Regions from separate parts of the Mesorhizobium huakuii genome, predicted to be linked through region 1. Evidence: riboswitches for the same ligand, from Rfam matches in the RefSeq annotation. Region 1 holds a riboswitch; each other region holds the start of a gene.
What was found. A riboswitch is a leader RNA that binds a small molecule or an ion and turns the genes downstream of it on or off. The one in region 1 is predicted to bind cobalamin.
Positions count from the first base shown of each region.

Region 2: linked by a shared signal. The riboswitch ahead of HB778_RS00220 (CbtB domain-containing protein) and the one ahead of HB778_RS17155 (aromatic ring-hydroxylating oxygenase subunit alpha) in region 1 are both predicted to bind cobalamin.
Region 3: linked by a shared signal. The riboswitch ahead of HB778_RS00475 (DUF1636 family protein) and the one ahead of HB778_RS17155 (aromatic ring-hydroxylating oxygenase subunit alpha) in region 1 are both predicted to bind cobalamin.
Region 4: linked by a shared signal. The riboswitch ahead of HB778_RS26195 (DUF1636 family protein) and the one ahead of HB778_RS17155 (aromatic ring-hydroxylating oxygenase subunit alpha) in region 1 are both predicted to bind cobalamin.

Region 1 is NZ_CP050296.1:3,450,229-3,454,773, reverse strand. It holds gene HB778_RS17175 (ABC transporter ATP-binding protein) at 1-717, shown strand, start outside; gene HB778_RS17170 (DUF680 domain-containing protein) at 785-1,024, opposite strand; gene HB778_RS17165 (DUF680 domain-containing protein) at 1,096-1,305, opposite strand; gene HB778_RS17160 (DUF680 domain-containing protein) at 1,379-1,576, opposite strand; cobalamin riboswitch at 2,068-2,268, shown strand; gene HB778_RS17155 (aromatic ring-hydroxylating oxygenase subunit alpha) at 2,384-3,631, shown strand; gene HB778_RS17150 (hybrid-cluster NAD(P)-dependent oxidoreductase) at 3,652-4,545, shown strand, end outside.
Region 2 is NZ_CP050296.1:45,264-49,808, reverse strand. It holds gene HB778_RS00230 (MFS transporter) at 175-1,374, shown strand; gene HB778_RS42700 (SRPBCC family protein) at 1,378-1,863, opposite strand; gene HB778_RS42695 (aromatic ring-hydroxylating oxygenase subunit alpha) at 1,863-2,546, opposite strand; cobalamin riboswitch at 2,678-2,875, shown strand; gene HB778_RS00220 (CbtB domain-containing protein) at 2,909-3,088, shown strand; gene HB778_RS00215 (CbtA family protein) at 3,104-3,907, shown strand; gene cobU (bifunctional adenosylcobinamide kinase/adenosylcobinamide-phosphate guanylyltransferase) at 3,900-4,415, shown strand; gene cobO (cob(I)yrinic acid a,c-diamide adenosyltransferase) at 4,417-4,545, shown strand, end outside.
Region 3 is NZ_CP050296.1:96,521-101,065, forward strand. It holds gene HB778_RS00460 (NuoB/complex I 20 kDa subunit family protein) at 1-321, opposite strand, end outside; gene HB778_RS00465 (NADH-quinone oxidoreductase subunit A) at 312-677, opposite strand; gene HB778_RS00470 (winged helix-turn-helix domain-containing protein) at 1,012-2,211, shown strand; cobalamin riboswitch at 2,241-2,445, shown strand; gene HB778_RS00475 (DUF1636 family protein) at 2,486-2,914, shown strand; gene cobW (cobalamin biosynthesis protein CobW) at 2,917-3,954, shown strand; partial or broken gene HB778_RS00485 (cobaltochelatase subunit CobN) at 3,973-4,545, shown strand, end outside.
Region 4 is NZ_CP050296.1:5,426,826-5,431,370, reverse strand. It holds gene HB778_RS26210 (FecCD family ABC transporter permease) at 1-193, opposite strand, end outside; gene HB778_RS26205 (ABC transporter substrate-binding protein) at 193-1,140, opposite strand; gene HB778_RS26200 (ABC transporter ATP-binding protein) at 1,189-1,977, opposite strand; gene HB778_RS26195 (DUF1636 family protein) at 1,974-2,441, opposite strand; cobalamin riboswitch at 2,464-2,669, opposite strand; gene HB778_RS26190 (substrate-binding domain-containing protein) at 2,927-3,916, opposite strand; gene HB778_RS26185 (ABC transporter permease) at 3,986-4,545, opposite strand, start outside.

The DNA of each region.
Region 1 (4,545 bases):
GCGATGTCGGGCGGGCAGCGCCAGCGCGTCGCCATCGGCCGCGCCATCGTGCGCAATCCGAAAGTGTTCCTGTTCGACGAGCCGCTGTCGAACCTTGACGCCGCCCTGCGCGTTGCCACCCGCATCGAGATCGCCAAGCTGAAGGAATCGATGCCCGCCACGACCATGATCTACGTCACCCACGACCAGGTCGAGGCAATGACTCTGGCCGACCGCATCGTGGTGCTTAAGGACGGCCATATCGAACAGGTCGGCACGCCGATGGACCTCTACAAGAAGCCCGGCAATCTGTTCGTTGCCCAGTTCATCGGCTCGCCGGCCATGAACATCCTGCCGGCGACCATCGACAAGACCGGAAACCCGACTGTCGTCAGCCATGTCGGCGGGCGCAAGGCGACCGTGCCGATCTCGACGCCAGCCTCGGCGAAGGGTGCGGCGGTAAGCTTCGGCGTGCGGCCGGAAGACCTCATGGTCGCCACCGGCGCGGACTATCTGTTCGAGGGAACGGTCGACTATGTCGAGCAGCTCGGCGAGGTCCAGCTGGTCTATGTCGACATCGGCCGTGCCGACCTGCCGCTGGTGACCAAGCTGCCCGGCAATGTCGAGGTCAAGCGCGGTTCGACATTGCGGCTGAGCGCCAATGCCGAGGACCTGCATATCTTCGATGCGGACGGACATTCCTTCGCGCTGCAAAAGCCGGAAGCAAAGGCGGCCTGAGGCTTCGGATCGAAAAAAGAGCGGCGGGCCAGGCCCGCCGCTCTTTTTGGAAAATTAGCTTCGGCTGTTAGTGGTTGCCGAAGAGGTTCCGGTCGCTGCCCTGAGGCGCGGACTTCTGCGCGTCGCCCGACGAATTGAGCAGCTTGTAGACGGGCGAGCCGTTGCCGCGGATCGAAGCCGTACGCGAGTTGTCAACCGAGGTCGCCGCAGGCTGGTTGGCGGCATTGGAGCCATAATTGTCACTGCCGGCGAAGGCACTGCCGGAGATGGCCAGAACGGCGGCGGCGGCAAGGATGATCTTCTTCATTTCAAGTCTCCTGAATTTCTGGATTTCGCCGGGACAGCGGGTATGCCCGCCGTCCCGCTGCGAACCGGTTGTTAGTTGTTGCCGAAAAGGTTGCGGTCAGCGCCCTGCTGAGCAGGCGCCTGAGTGGCCGGAGCCGACTTCTTGATCGAAGCGGTGTACGAACTGTCGTTCGAAGCAGCGGCAGCCTGGTTGGCGCCGGTGGAGCCATAGTTGTCGCTGCCGGCGAAAGCGCTGCCGGAGATGGCCAGAACGGCGGCGGCAGCAATGATGAACTTGTTCATGTTAGGTCTCCTGAATTTCTTGAGGTCGGCCGGAGCGGCGGGCGAAAAACCCGCCATTGGCCGGGATCGGCTGTTAGTTGTTGCCGAAGAGGTTGCGGTCAGCACCCTGAACAGGCGCCTGAGCAGCCGGTTCCGACTTCTTGGTCGAAGCGGTGTGCTGGCTGTCGACAGCCGCGGCTGCAGCGGCATTCGAACCATAGTGGTCGCTACCAGCGAAGGCGCTGCCGGAAATGGCCAGAAGGGCAGCGGCAGTGAGAACAATCTTTTTCATTTTGGGCACTCCAGTATTTTTCTGTCCGTCTAGCGGCGTGTCTTGGGATTAAAATCGCGTCGTTCGGACAGCCCCGATGTGGGAAAGCCAGCCAGCCGTTTCCAATCACGAAGTTGTTCCGTGTGGACCAAGAATCCACCACTTGAAATTGTGCCAAGGCCTTCCTGGCCATATATTTTTGTTTTTGATATCAAACTGTTAGGCAAACCAGCGCTGCGATCACCAACTGTATCGGAGCCTCAGCGTTCACACCGTCCTGCACGCACCGTCAACAGAAACGAACCGTTCGGTTCGATTTTAGAATCTGCTAATAGTTACTTTTCGATACCGTTAACCTTTTTAGCGCCCGTTCCGGGTCGATTCTGACAGCAGGTACAGCCGTGACCGCGACGATTTTCGTGACTGCCGCCTTGACCCGATCGTTTCGCATGCGTGTCGCGCCACATGGATGCGATGTCGCTTTCATGCCGATGTCGCATCCGCTGTCGTGATTAGATCAGGCCATCTCAGGTGCCGCTTCGTGACGACGGGGCGGAGAATTGGGAAGCCGGTCAAAGTCCGGCGCTGCCCCCGCAACGGTGGTGGAGTTCAAGTCGCAACGGGAGACCACTGGGCGAAAGCCTGGGAAGGTGTCGCGACCGTCCGCAAGGACACTCCAGAGCCCGGAAACCAGCCCGAGATAGTTGAACTCGACTGATCGCGGTGGGCGGTCAAGAGGCGGATGCTGCATATCCGGCGCGAGCCGGCGTGCGGTCGATCCTTCCTCAATCACCACCATAGTCAGTCCTTGAACGAAGAGGACAGGACATGGATGCGCGCAACGATATGCTGAGGCTCTTGAACAGCCGCAGAGAGGGTTTCTCACTCGAGCAGCCCTTCTACACGGATCCCGATTTCTTCAAGCTCGACATGGAGCTGATCTGGTATCGCGACTGGCTGTTCATCGGCCATGATTGCGAACTGCCGAAGCCCGGCAGTTTCATCACCGTGCAGATCGGCGACTATCCGGTCGTGCTGGTGCGCGATCAGCAGGGCAAGATCAATGCCTTCCACAATTCCTGCCGCCATCGCGGCAGCCGCGTCTGCAACACCGACAAGGGTATGGCCGCCAAGCTGGTCTGTCCCTATCACCAGTGGACCTATGAGCTGGACGGAAGGTTACTGTTTGCCCGCCAGATGGCAGATGGTTTCGACAAGAGCCAGTTCGGCCTGAAGCCGGTCGCCTGCGAAAGCGTGGCCGGCTACATCTTCATCTGCCTGGCCAAGGAGGCGGCGGACTTCGCGCCGATGCGGGCGATGATCGAACCCTATCTCAAGCCGCACCGCTTGAGCGAAGCAAAGATCGCCTTCGAGAGCACGATCGTCGAGAAGGGCAACTGGAAGCTCGTCTGGGAAAACAACCGCGAGTGCTACCATTGCGCCGGCAATCACCCGGAACTGTGCAAGACCTTCCCGGAAGCCCCGACGGTGACCGGCGTGCAAGGCGCCGACAGCGATCCGGAGATGCTGGCGCACTGGGCCAAATGCGAGGCGGCCGGCCTGCCGAGCAAGTTCCGCATCGACCCGGCCGGGCAATTCCGCGCCACAAGGGCGCCGCTGCTGCGCGACGCGGTCAGCTACACGATGACCGGCAAGCGGGCGGTGAAGAAGAACCTCTCCGACAGCGTGTCGGCCGACCGCATCGGTACGTTGATGCACTATCACTACCCGACGACCTGGAACCATATCCTCATCGACCATGCCGTCACCTTCCGCGTGCTGCCGATCAGCGCGACGGAAACGGCGGTGACGACCAAATGGCTGGTCCACAAGGATGCGGTCGAAGGTGTCGACTACGATCTTGCCGAGCTCACCCATGTCTGGACCGAGACCAACGACCAGGATCGCCGCATCGTCGAGGAGAACGCCTTCGGCATCCTGTCGCCGGCCTATGAGCCCGGCCCCTATTCCGAGTTGCACGAGGGCGGCGTGATCCAGTTTGTCGACTGGTATGCGCGCTTCATCGGCCCGCGCCTTGCCGACGACGGCAGGCCGGCGCTGCGCAGCGTTGCTTGAGAGGTTGAGGGATGAATGCGATGACGGATCTTGGCCTCTATCGCCATCTCGACCAGATGGCGCCCTGGAACGACAGGCTGCAGGTGCTGGAAGTGATCGGCGTCAGCGACGAAGCGCCTGACGTCAAGACCTTCACCTTCCGCTCCGACAACCAGACCTGGTTCCGCTACAAGCCGGGCCAGTTCGTGACGCTGGAACTGCCGACGCCGGACGGGCCGCTGATGCGCACCTATACGCTGTCGTCGTCACCGTCGCGGCCGTTCTCGATCGCGGTGACGGTGAAGGCGCAGGCCGGCAGCATCGGCACGCGCTGGATGTTCGATCACCTGAAGCCCGGTTCGCACGTCAAGGCCTATGGGCCGAATGGCGACTTTTCTCTGCACAGCCACCCGGCGGCCAAATATCTGTTCATCTCGGCCGGTTCCGGCGTGACGCCGATGATGTCGATGCTGCGCTGGCTGAACGACTGCGCGCCGTGGACAGATGTCGGCTTCGTCAATTGCGCCCGGCGCGCCGAAGAGATCATCTTCCGCAAGGAGCTTGAACTGCTCGGCGGTCATATGCCCGGCCTGTCGCTCGGCTTCATGATCGAGGAGCGGTCGAGCCGCGAGGGCTGGTACGGCCATATGGGCCGCATCGACGCCATCCGGCTGCCGCTGCTGGCGCCCGATTTCCGCGAACGCGAAATCTTCTGCTGCGGTCCGGACCCTTTCATGCGCGCCGTGCGCGGCATGCTGGAGGCCGCCGGCTTCGACATGACGAAATACCACCAGGAGAGCTTTGCCGCACCGATGGTGGAGGAAATCCCGGCGCCGTTCGCTGCGCCGGACAGTGTGGCTGTTCCCGTCGAAGCCGCAACACCGATCCGCTTCGCGCTTTCGGACGTCGACGCGGAATGCGTCGCCGGCCAGACC
Region 2 (4,545 bases), 3.4 Mb from region 1:
ATCACGGTTGGACGGGACAGAAGAAGGCCGGGGCATCGGATCAAGCGCCGCTTTAGGCCAGAGCCGGGAAGCCTTTGACCGGTTTCGCTTTTCGCCGGTTACACGTCGGTTTCCTCTTAATCGTCCGGGAACGACCACGGCAGATTTGGCCGGTGATTCTGCTTTGGGGAAGCAATGTCCACCCATGTCCGCCATCCGATCTGGCTTCCGGCCCTCAAGGCCGCGGATGCGCGCACCTTCGCCTCGCTCTACGCGGTCGAATCCTTCGCCCGCGCCACGGTGTCGAGTGTCATCCCGATCCAGGCCTACGAGATTCTGCACAATGAGCAGATCGTCTCGATCCTCTACACCATCGTGGCGCTGCTCGGCCTGTCCGTGACCTTGTTCATGCCGATGCTGATCCGCCGCTTTGCCCGGCGCTGGGTCTACACGGCAGGCGCCTGCCTCCTTGCAATAGGCTCGCTGTTCTTCGTTACCCACACGCTGGCCGGGCAACTGGCCGGCATGCTGTGCCGTGTGATGGGCGCTAGTGCGCTCTCGATCACGCTCAACCTCTACATCATGGACCACATCCGCAAGACCGACTTCATGCAGGCCGAATCGCTGCGCATGGCGTGGTCGATGCTCGCCTGGACCGGCGGGCCGACGCTCGGCATCTTCCTCTACACGCGCTTCGGCATCTATGCCGCGCATGGTGCGGTGGCGGTGTTCGCGCTGGCGCTATTGGCGCTGTTCTGGACCTATCGGCTTGGCGACAACCCTTCGATCCGGCCCGGCAAGACACGGCCGGCCAATCCGCTCGCCAATATCGGCCGCTTCGTCGCGCAGCCCAGATTGAGGCTTGCCTGGCTGATCGCCTTCGGCCGCTCCTGTTTCTGGACGACGTTCTTCGTCTATGGGCCGCTGTTCATGGTGATCACCGGCGAGGGCAAGCTGGCCGGCGGTCTTCTGGTTTCGGCCGGCAACGCGCTGTTGTTCATGGCGATCTTCTGGGGCAAGGCCGGACAACGCTTTGGCGGCCGGCGCACCATGACATTTGCCTATTTCGCCATGTCGGCAATGCTTCTGGCGGCGGGTGCTGTCGGGGAGAGCGTGCCGCTGCTCACCGGCACTTTCCTGCTGTGTGGCGCCTTCTTCACCATCGCGCTCGATGCGCTGGGTTCGACCGCCTTCATGCGCTCGGTGCGCTCCTATGAGCGGGCGCAGATGGCGGCAGTCTACCGCACCTATCTCGACTTTTCCGAGCTGACGCCGCCGCTGGTCTATTCGGTGGTGCTGGCCTTCTTTGGACTGGGCTCGGTGTTCGTCACGCTCGGGCTGCTGGCGGCGGTTTGCGGGTTTGTCACGTGGCGCTACCTGCCGAAGTCCCTGTGAGGATCAGGCAGAAAGCGCCGCGTGCTGCTCGCGCACCCAGTTGTGGAAGCGGTGCAAGTCGTACTCTTCGGGCATCAGCACGCCGGCGGTGTGACGCATCGAACGCAGGCCCCTCTGGTTGACCTCGCAGATCGCCGCATCCTCTTCCAGCACCTGCGTGCCAAAGGCGACGATGTTGTCGATGTCGGTCGTGGCCAGGGCCTCGGGGGTAAACAGCCATTCGGCGACAAGTTCGGTTTGCTCCGGGCCGAGCGGCACAAGGCGCACGGTCCTGACATAGTCGACATGACCGACGATGAACATCGAGGGCAGGCTGGTGGCGTAGGTCTGGCCGGCGGCGCGTTCGGCTGGCGTCAGGCCTGAGAAGACCGGCCCATGCGTCTTGCCGTCGCGCGACCAGGTCTCGGCCCCGGCGCGCAGGCCGCCGGAAAATTCCGGCGCGTCATTGTCGGCATGGCGCGTCCATTCGGGGTCATCGTGCCGGCTCATCAGGCGCGGCCGTAGATCGGCACCAGCCGTGACAGGTCCTTGTGCACGCCCGGACAGTGCAGGCACTCGTTGAAGTTTTCCCAAAAAATCTTCCAGTTGCAGTGCATCACCTTGCGCAGCACATGGCCTGAGACCAGCGTTTCCAGCGGCCAGTTGCCGAGATTGCCGGAGGCCGGGTCGAAGGAGGCCTGCGCGGAGCCCGCCGCATCCTCCTGCAGATTGATGAAGACGAAACCACGCCACACCGAGAGCGCGACGCGGTAGAGCGGATGGTCGGCCTTGTCGAAACCATCAGGCAACGATTTCGACGGCACGCGCACGAGGTCGCCGCGCAGCGAATAGGACCAGGCGTGGTAGGGGCACGTGATCAGCCGCGCCTTCAGCCGGCCCTCGCTCTCCTGGCAAAGCTGCGAGCCGCGATGCCGGCAGGTGTTGTGGAAGGCGCGCAGCGCGCCGGTGTCGTCGCGCAGCACGATGATGTCCTGCGTGCCGATGCGGAATCGGCGGAAGGCAAGCGGCTGGGCGAGATCGGCCTCGCGGCAGACGAGCAGCCAGTTTTTGTACCAGATGGCATCGAGATCCCGCTGATAGGCTGCTTCATCCCAATAGGCCGATGAAGGCAGCGTCGGTTCGGCCTGGGTCAGGCCGTTGTAGGGGGCGCGCTCGCTGGCAATGGGCTGCATGGCTGGCTTCCAGTGAAGATGCCAGCCGACACCCGGCCAGGAGAATTGTCAATTGTCGCGCCTCGCGACGGCATGGCGCAATCGCGCTGTTTGCCGGCGGAATTTGGTTTGCCGCGTGTCGTGATTTTCCCTATAGTCATGCAGTCGTCGGTTCCGTTTTGGAGCCAAGAGGGAATGCGGTGCGGGCGAAATTCTTGCCCAATGCCGTGGCTGCCCCCGCAACTGTGTGCGGTAGTCCTCTCCATATGCCACTGAAGATTCGTCTTCGGGAAGGTGGAGAAGGGCGCTGATCCGCGAGCCAGGAGACCTGCCGACGACGGCAAAACTGACAGGCCCTCGGGTGGAGGGTGAAAGGACAAGATATGAATACCGCTTCCGTCTCCCTCGGCGCCTCCGTCTCCTCGCAGTCGCGCTTCATGCAGCTGGCGCTCGCCGCGCTGCTCGGCATTTTCGTGATGGGCTTTGTCGGCTTTTCGCATATCGATGCGGTCCACAATGCGGCTCACGACTATCGCCATTCGATGGCGTTTCCCTGCCACTGACCAGGATCTGACATCATGAACCTGTTTCGCAACGTCGTGTTCATCGCGGCGATCGCAGGGCTCGTGGCCGGCGTCATCCTCGCCTGCATGCAGGCCTATGCCACTGTGCCGCTGATCCTGAAGGCGGAAGTCTACGAACAGGCCGGCGGCGGCCATAAGCACGACCATGCCGCGGCCCCGGCCGCGGCGGATACCACTGCCATGAGTACGGCCGCCCCGGCGGGGAATGCCATGAGCACTGCGGCGCCGGCCCCGGCTGAAGTGACTGCTCCGGCGAAAGACGAGGGTTGGGCGCCGGCAGACGGTTTCGAGCGTTTCGCCTTCAGCGTGCTTGCCAATATCGTCACCGGCATCGGCTTCGCGCTGATCCTGGTCGCGGTTTCGGAATTCGCCGGCGGCATCGGCAATTGGCGCCAGGGCGTATTCTGGGGCCTGGCCGGCTTTGCCGTGTTCACGCTGGCGCCTGGTCTCGGCCTACCGCCGGAACTGCCGGCCATGCCGGCGGCCGATCTCTTGCCGCGCCAGATCTGGTGGTGGGCAACGGTGGCGGCAACCGCGGCTGGTCTCGGCCTGATCGCGTTCCGCAAGTCACTGCCGCTCGCCATCCTTGCCGTGGCGCTGATCGTTGCCCCGCACATCGTCGGCGCGCCACAGCCCGACAGCTTCGAGACGGCGATTCCGGAAGGGTTGCATCACCAGTTCGTGGTGGCGGTGACGGTGACCAACCTGGTGTTCTGGCTGGTGCTCGGCGCCGTCGTCGGCGTGGTGCGCGGACGCTTCACCGGCACCGCGACCAGCCTGCGCGACAGCTTTGCCTGATCGCAACAAGCTGACGTTCATCATCGGCGGCGCGCGCTCCGGCAAGAGCGCGCATGCCGAAACCCTGGCGACGGCGTTGCCGTCACCATGGGCCTATATCGCCACGGCTGAGGCCTACGACAGCGAAATGCGCGAGCGCATCGCGCTGCACCGCTCGCGGCGCGGCGAGGGCTGGATGACTATCGACGCACCGCTCGATCTCGCCGGCGCGCTCGAGGCCTTGCCCGACAACCAGCCGGTGCTGGTCGACTGCCTGACACTGTGGCTGACCAATCACATGCTGGCCGATCACGACGTTGGAGCCGAATGCCGGCGGCTGGCGGATGTGCTGTCACGGCCACGCGGGCCCTGGTTCGTGGTGTCCAACGAAGTCGGGCAAGGCATCGTGCCGGACAATGCCTTGGCGCGCCGTTTTCGCGATGATGCCGGAAGGCTCAACCAGCAGGTCGCGGCGATTGCCGATACGGTGCTGCTGATGGTGGCGGGGCTGCCGCTCAAGGTGAAATGACATGACCGACATCGACAATAAGGACGAGGAGCGCCACCGCGCCAAGATGGCCAAGCGCAAGGCGGTGCAGGACGCCGAGGTGGCCAGCAAGACGGTCGAGAAGGGGCTGCTCATTGTCAACACCGGCCCG
Region 3 (4,545 bases), 3.4 Mb from region 1:
GGCGACGATCATGATGTCGGACTGGCGCGGCGACGCGCGCGGCGCGACGCCGAAGCGCTCCGAGTCGTAGCGCGGCATCGAGGTGTGGATCATCTCGACGGCGCAGCAGGCCAGGCCGAAGGTCATGAACATCAGCGAGCCCGAGCGCGCCCAAGTGATCAGCGCCTCGGTCGAGGTGACCAGAAAACCCTTGTCGGCAAGCTCATTGTTGATTTCGAGGAAGAAGGGATCGTCCTCCCCCACCGGCCTGCCGGTGTTGGGATCGATGATACCCTTCGGCTTCGGCGCGACGAGGGTGCCTGAACTGTCGTTCAATCCCATTCCAGCGCTCCTTTTTTCCATTCATAGGCAAAGCCGATGGTCAGCACTGCCAAAAACACCATCATCGACCAGAAGCCGAGCATGCCAATCTTCGAGAAGGAGACGGCCCAGGGAAACAGGAAGGCCACTTCGAGATCGAAGATGATGAACAGGATCGACACCAGGTAGAAGCGGATGTCGAATTTCATGCGGGCGTCGTCGAACGAATTGAAACCGCACTCGTAGGCGGAAAGCTTTTCCGGATCGGGATTGCGGTAAGCCACCAGGAACGGTGCGGCCAGCAGCGCCAGGCCGACGACCAGCGCCACGCCGATGAACAGGACGATGGGCAGGTACGAACTGAGGAGTGCGTTCATGCAGCGGCTTTCCGTTGGCGCCAATCCACTTTGATTACAGCACCGGACCTTAATGCGGAAGCGTGACAGATTAACCGCTGAACCGTTTTAAGGGGCCTATGCTGCAACGCGGCGAGGGTTAGCGCAGCACTTCCAGCGAAGCAAGTCAAACCTTGTTCAAAACGCCGACCTGGACGGCATATCCGAAGAAACTGGTCCGATCCGCTCCTGTTTGATTTCCTTCGCTTTTCACTCCACTTTTCTCTCTTGACAAGGTTGCCGCCAAAACCCTGCTAGCATGGGCCGGAATCACCCATCGGACTCTCGACCTGGACGCCCTTAGAGTGACAGCTGCATGAAGGAAAAGATCTCGCTTGCCACCGCCCGGCGCATAGCGCTCGCCGCCCAGGGGTTTCTCGATCCGCGCCCGAATGGCACGCCCGACCGCCGCCACTTCGCCCGCGTGCTCTCGCGCACGGGTCTGCTGCAGATCGATTCCGTCAGCGCGGTGGTGCGCGCGCATTATATGCCGCTCTATTCGCGGCTCGGCCCCTACCCGCTCGCTTTGCTCGACAATGCCGCCGTGACGCGCAAGCGCATTGTGTTCGAATACTGGGCGCACGAGGCCTCGTTCCTGCCGGTCGAGACCTATCCGCTGATGCGCTGGCGCATGCAGCGCGCCGAGCAGGGCGACGAGATGTATCTGGGGCTGGCCAAATGGGGCCGAGAGCATGCCGCCTATATAGAAGACATTTATCGCGAGGTCGTAGCGCGCGGTCCGATCGCCGCTTCGGCGCTCGAGGGCCAAAAGGGTTCAGGCGGCTGGTGGGGCTGGAGCCATGCCAAGCACGCCTTCGAATGGCTGTTCTGGGCCGGGCGCATCACCACGGCGCATCGCCGCGGCTTCGAGCGCTTCTATGATTTGCCCGAACGCGTGCTGCCGCAGGCGATCCTCGACCTGCCGGTGCCATCAGCCGAGGACGCGCATCGCGAATTGCTGCGCATTTCCGCCCGCGCCCATGGCGTGGCGACATCAAGCGATTTGCGCGACTATTTCCGCCTGTCGCCGGCCGACATGAAGGGGCGTTTGGAGGAACTGGTCGAGACTGGCGAACTGGTGCCGGTGCGGGTCGAAGGCTGGGACAAGCCGGCTTACCTCCATAAGGATGCCCGTTTGCCCCGCAAAATCGAGGCCCGCGCCTTGCTGGCGCCGTTCGACCCGGTCGTTTTCGAACGGTCGCGGTCGGAGCGGCTGTTCGATTTCCATTACCGCATCGAGATCTACACACCGGCCGAAAAGCGGCAGTACGGCTACTACGTCCTGCCGTTCCTGCTCGGCGACCGGATCGTGGCGCGCGTCGACCTCAAGGCAGACCGGCCAGCCAGCGTCCTGCGCGTCCATGCCGCCTACCCCGAGCCCAACGCACCGCCTGAAACCGCTGCGCAGCTCTTTGAGGAACTGAAGCAGATGCAGGGCTGGCTCGGCCTTGAACGCATGGAAGTGACGCCGGCCGGCGATCTGGGCCCGGCGCTGGCCGACATAGCCATGTCGTAGCCGCGCGTTGACACCACTGCCTGCAAAAGCCTAAATCCGGTTCAGACGGTCCCTTGCCCGCAACGGCAGGGGCTAAGAGGGAATGCGGTGCGGGATGAAAATCTCAAATCCGCGGCTGTCCCCGCAACTGTAAGCGAAGAGCCAAGGCCGAAAGCCACTGGGAGTTTCCCGGGAAGGCGGCACCCAAGGCGATGACCCGCGAGCCAGGAGACCTGCCGTCTGCGACAAAAGAATCCGATCGCCTGGCGGGTTTCCGGGCAAGGAGCCCGGCTTTTTGGACCAGAACAGCAGTTTTTCGGCTGGCAAAGCGGACAATTCGTCCGCCGACGGCGATGCCTTGGCCGGCATCACGGTCATCGTCTGCGCCTCCTGCCGTGACGAGACCGGCTCCGACGCCCATCCTCGCGCCGGCGAACTGCTGGCTGAAGACATGCGCCGTGCAGCGTCTGACGACCATATCCGCGTGCGCACGGTCGAATGCCTCGGCAATTGCAAGCGCCGCCTCAGTGCGGCGATCCTGCGCGACGGCTGCTGGAGCTATGTGTTCGGCGACCTGACCGCGACCAGCGGCGCCGACCTCGTCACCGGCGCAAAGCTCTTCGCCACCTCGACGGACGGCCTCATTCCATGGCGCGGCCGGCCTGATTCCCTCAAGCGCGGCCTCGTTGCCCGCATTCCACCTCTCGACCTGTTGAAGGATTGATCATGAGCGCTTCCGTCTCCCGCGTCCCCTGCACCGTCGTCACCGGCTTCCTCGGCGCCGGCAAGACGACGCTGGTCCGCCATCTCCTGGAAAACGCCGGCGGCAAGCGCATTGCCATCATCGTCAACGAGTTCGGCGACATCGGTATCGACGGCGAGATTTTGAAGGGCTGCGGCATCGACACCTGCCCGGAGGAAAACATCGTCGAACTGGCCAATGGCTGCATCTGCTGCACCGTCGCCGACGATTTCGTGCCGGCGCTCGATCAAATCCTGTCGCTGACGCCGAAAGTCGACCACATCCTGATCGAAACCTCAGGCCTCGCTCTGCCCAAGCCACTGGTCCAGGCTTTTCAGTGGCCGACGGTGAAGAGCCGCGTGACGGTCGACGGCGTCATCGCCGTGGTCGATGGTCCCGCACTTGCCGAAGGCCGCGTCGCCAACGATATGGACGCGCTGCAGGCGCAGCGCGCGCAGGATGACAGCCTCGACCATGACGACCCGGTCGAGGAAGTGTTCGAGGATCAGATCGCTTGCGCCGATTTGATCATCCTGTCGAAGAGCGACCTGATGGATGCCGCCGGCTCGGCCCGCGCCAACGCCATCATTGGCGAACATTCCGCCCGTGCCGTGAAGATCGTGCCGACAGCACACGGCAAGGTCGATCCTTCCGTACTGCTCGGACTCGGTCTCGCCGTCGAGGACGACATCGAAAACCGCAAATCCCATCATGACGGCGCCTTCGACCATGAGCATGACGACTTCGACACCTTCATCGTCGACATTGCCTCGATCGCCAATCCGGACGAGTTGGCAAAGCGCGTCGCCACCGCCGCCGAACAGGAAAACGTGTTGCGCGTGAAAGGCTTCGTCGAGGTCGGCGGCAAGCCGATGCGGCTCCTGCTGCAGGCCGTCGGCCCGCGCGTCAACCACTACTACGATCGCGCCTGGACCGCCGAGGACGACCGACGCTCGCGCCTCGTCGTGATCGGCCTGAAGGGGCTGAACCGCCCCGCGATCGAGCGTATACTCGCCGGCTGATTTCAGACACGGGCCGCGATGCATATCCTCACCACGACCTCCGCCTCGCTCGACGATCTCGCCGAGCCGGTCGATCTGCGGCAGACGCCGGCGGATATCGTGGCCTTGTCCTTCACCGACAGCGACCTCGCCGGCCTGGCGGCCGCGTGGAAGGCCAACGCCGGCCGGTTGCCCTCGATGAGGCTGGCCGCTCTGCGCGACCTGCGCCATCCCATGTCCGTCGACCTCTGGATCGACAGCGTCGCCCGCCATGCCAAGATCATCCTGGTGCGCATCCTCGGCGGCTACGACTGGTGGCGCTATGGCTGCGACCAGCTGGCCACGATCGCCCGCGAACGCGGCATAAAGCTCGCGCTGCTGCCAGGTGAGAGCCATGACGAGGACCTCAGGCTGATCGAAGCCTCGACGCTGCCGCGCCAGGAATTGGATAGCCTGCTCGGCTATTTCCGCGAGGGCGGTCTGGCGAATATGAATGCGCTGGTGCAGAGGCTGGCCAGTTTGGCTGGACGGGATACTGCCGTTGTGGAGCCGGTGGCAGTGCCAAAGGCCGGCTACTACGAGCCAAGCCGCGGCGTCGTCCCCCTCCCCCTC
Region 4 (4,545 bases), 2.0 Mb from region 1:
ACACCTGGTGCTCGTTCAACCCGACGGCATGGCCAAGCGAGGCGATGACGTCGGTCAGCGGGATCAGCGTCGAACTATACGCGATCGACAGCAGCACGAGGGCGACGGCCGCCACCGCGCCCGCCACTATCGCCAGCCCGAATGCCTTGTGCCCTGAAAGCGCACCGGATTTATGCCCAGGGGCAAGAAGCATCAGAACGCTTCCGGATGCATCGCCTTGGCGATCTTGGCGATCGCCTCGATGTTCGCCGGTCCAGTTGTCAGTTCGGCATAGCGCAGCGCCACAAAGCGCTCGTTCTTGACCGCGTCCGTTTCCTTCATTGCCGGATGCGCCTTCAGGAGCTCAAGCAATTTCTTGTAGCCGCCGCCGTCCTGGTAATCGAGCAGGATGAGGAATTGCGGATTGCGCGACGCCACGGTTTCCCAGTCCGTATTGCCCCAGCTGGTGTCCATGTCGGCCATGATGTTGTCGCCGCCGGCTGCCGTGATCATGGCGCTGGGGATGGCGAATTTTCCGGCGGTGAACGGCTTGTCCTCACCGGAATCATAGAGGAACACCCGCGTCCCCTTGGCGCTGCCGACCTTGGCGGTGATGTCAGCCAATTGCGCCTTCCAGCCGGAGACAAGCTTTTCCGCGTCCGCCTCCTTGCCAAAAATCTTGGCGAGCTTTTCGACGTCGCCATAGAGCAGGTCCATCGAGGCGGCGGGGCGGTTCTTGTCGAGATGGACGCAGCTCTCGGTCAGCACCAGCGTCTTGATGCCGTGCGGGGCTAGCGTGTCGGGCGTCACGTCACCGCCCGGCTTCATGCCATAGTACCAGCCGGCGAAGAAGAAATCGGGTTCGACTGCGACGAGGTTTTCGAGCGTCGGGTATTTGGGCGCCAGTTCCGGGATGGAGCCCTGTTCGGCCTTGAATTCGGCGCCGACCTTGTACCATCCGGTGATGCCGGTCAGGCCGACAATTGACGGCTGCAGCTTCAGCGCGAAGGCCATCTCGGCCATGTTGAGATCATGGATGACGGCGCGCTTGGGCGGCGCATCGAAGGTCAGCGGTTTGCCGCAGCTATCGACGGTGACGGGGAAGGCGAAGGCTGTTGAGGCCAGCAGCGAGAAGACAAGCGACAGAGCGAGACGTTTCACGGATTTTGCTCCTTGGTTGAACAGTGTCGAATGACGGATGGGTTTCGATCAGGAAGGGGGTGCGGCGCGGTTCGGAACATCGAACACCGTCAGTTCGCGGTCCTCGGTCGGATGGCGCAGGCGAAACACGTCGACGCCGAAAATCTCGCGGATCAGTTTCTGGGTCAGCGCCTTGCGCGGCGCGGCCAGCGCATGCAGCCGGGCTTCGTTCATCACCGCGACCCTGGTGGCGAACGGCGCCACCAGAGCCAGATCGTGCAGCACCGCGATCACCGTCATGCCGAAGCCGGCCACGAGTTCGAGCAGCTCGCCACGGGCGCGCGGGTCGAGATGGTTGGTTGGCTCGTCGAGGAACAGCACTTTCGGTTGCTGTGCGATGGCGCGCGCCAGCTGGGCACGCTGGCGTTCGCCGCCTGACAGCGAGCCGATGGCGCGGCCAAGCAGCGGCAACAGGCCGGTCCGGCGAAGCGCGTCGACGACGATGTCGCGTTCCTCGCTCCTGCACCTCAATCCGGCATGCGGAACGCGGCCAAGCTCGACATAGTCGATCACCGCAAGCCGCGGATCGGGCTGGTCGGTCTGGCCGACGACGGCGATGTGCAGGGCCCGTTCGGCGGTCGAGATCCTGTCCAGACGGCGTCCGCCAAGCTTCACCTCGCCCGCACTTGGCCGGAGCATGCCCGACAGCATGCGCAGCAGCGTGGTCTTGCCGGCGCCATTGGGGCCGATGATGGCGAGACGATCGCCTGATGCCACCGACAGGCTGACCGCATGGACCAGATCCCGGCCGTTCGCCGTCGCGCAGAGGTCGCGGGCTTCGAGAAGCGGCATCGTCATCGGCTGTTGCCCGCAAACTTGCCCGGCCCGGGGATACGGGCCAGCGTCTTGCCCGCCAGTCGCGGCGGACGTTGTCCGGAATTGCACCAGCCGTCAGCGAGCGAGGCGTATAGCCTTGCAAATCGCACGAGATCACCGGCGTCGGCCTCGGCGTCGATGGAGCCGAAAAGATAGGAAGCCTTGCCCGGCGCCTGGAAGGCCACCGTCAGCGGCCGCGCGCAGCCCGCCATGCACTCGACGCCTTCGATCGTGAAGCCATGCGCCACGGCGGGCTGATGATGGGCCGAGAGCCGGGAGCGCAAATCGGCGCACAGGCTTTCGCCCGACCTGATGCCGGTCGGGACGTCACGGCAAAGCGTGCACACGATGATGCGATGATCGATGGAGCCGTCCAACTTTCCGTCACTTTCCAAAACTGGCGACGGAAGGATGTTGGCGAGCCGGCCGACAAGACCGACGTCCACGTTTCCTCCCGGCACACCCCGTCCGGTCAACTCAGTGATGGCAGGTCTCCTGGCTCGCGGGTCTCGGCGCAATCCTGCCTTCCCAGCCTTGCCGGCCAGTGGCATTTCGGATCTTGCTCACCGCTTACAGTTGCGGGGGCAGCCACGGTCTCGACCTTTGAGGGTCTCACCGTGTTCCCTTTTCACCCCTTGCCTTTCGGCGCGGGGACCATCACCGGGCAATCGTAGTTTTGCCCCGGACGCATCGCAACGATTCTTTTCGACTGGTCCTGTCACCATCGTGGCACCAGCAGCCTGCGACCTCGTCAGAGAAGGCGCATACAACATCTCCGTCTGTTATGTAATAACAGAACTGTTAAAGACATATCCTCTGCCGCTGTCAATCCCTTGCCACCACCCTTCGAGTGCCGGAGAAGGTTGCGAACGTAGACAGGGCGGGTTCGCGTGAACCCGCCCTGGATCGGATGGTCTACAGGCAGACGGGCTTACTTCCCCGCCAGCTGCTTGGCGTTCTCCGGCGTGATCGCGGTCGTGTCGACGGTGACCGTCGTATCCACCGAAGTAGCGCAATCGAGCAGGATCTTCTTCGACATCTCGATCGCTTCCTTGGCGCCCGTCGGATAGGTGAAGGTCGCCGCCCAGTCGCCCTTGGCCACCGCCTCGATGCCGCCTGCCGGGCCTGGCAAGCCGTCGGTACCGATGATCTTGACCTGCTTGCCTGCGCCCTTGGCGGCAAGCAACGCGCCGGCCGCCATCATGTCGTTCGAGGCGTAGAGCACCTTGATATCGGGATGCGCCTGGAGCATGGCCGAGAAGGCGGTCTGGGCTTTGTCCGGCACCCAGTCGGCGGCCTGCTCGGCCACGACCTGGATCTTGGCATTCTCCTTGACGCCGTCCTTGAAGCCGTTCAGCCGCTCCACTGCCGGCGTCGAGCTCGGCAAGCCTTCCAGCACCGCCGCCTCGCCGCCGTCCGGCAGCAAGGTCTTGGCGGTGTATTTTCCGGCTTCGAGCGCGATCTTGTAATTGTCGCCGCCGATGAAGGCAGTGTAGTCCTTGCCGGGATCGCCGACCGTCTTGCGGTCGAGCTCGATGACAGGGATGCCGGCATCCATGGCGCGCTTCACTGCCGGCGTCAGCGGTGCCGCCTCGAAGGGCGAGATCAGCAGCAGATCGACTTTCTGGGTGATGAAGTTGTCGACCTGCGAGGTCTGCGTGTTGACGTTGCCGGCGCCGTCGGCGATCTGCAGCGTAAAGCCCGGTACTTCCTTGGCCGCCGCCGTCAGCTCGTCATTGACATGCTGGCGGTAGGGCTCGGCATTGTTCGCCTGCGAAAAGCCGATGATGAACTGGCCGTCCTTGGCGCAGGCCTTGACCAACGGTTCGGCAGCCTGGGCGGCTCCCGCAATGCACAGGCCAGCGCCTGCCAGAAGCATGGCGTGAAGCGCGCGCCTCGTTCCTTGTCTTATGGTTTTCATACTCACTCTCCTCCTCGTCGGGCCGGGGGCCAGACCTTGGTTTGACTTCAACTTGCTGCCGCTTTCCTCCTAACGACCCAAACCCTCGCGGCGGCGAACGAGGGATTGAAGCACTGCGGCCAGCACGATGATCGCGGCGGTCGCGAGCAACTGCATGGCGGGCGTGATGTTGTTGAGCTGCAGGATATTGGCGAGCGCGCCCAGCATGATGGTGCCGGCGACGGTGCCCACCATCGAGCCGGCGCCGCCGAACAGGCTGGTGCCACCGATGACCACGGCGGCGATCGCGGTGAGTTCGTAGCCCATGCCGTCATTGGCGCTGCCGAAATTGAACTGGCCGGCATGCACGATGCCGGCAAGAGCGGCGGCAAAGCCGGTGATGGCATAGACCGAGATCTTCACCATCGAGACAGGCACGCCGGAAATGCGCGCCGCGCGCTCATTGCCGCCGACGGCAAAGACATAGCGGCCGAAGCGCGTGGTGTTGAGCACGATCGTCGCGATCGCGGCAAAGACGATGAAGACGATGGTGGCGACCGGCACGGTGTTGTTGAACAGCCGCTCGCCGAGGATCGCAAACACCGGCGGTGCCAGGCCCGGCCCGTCGCCATAGGAAATGTTGATGTATT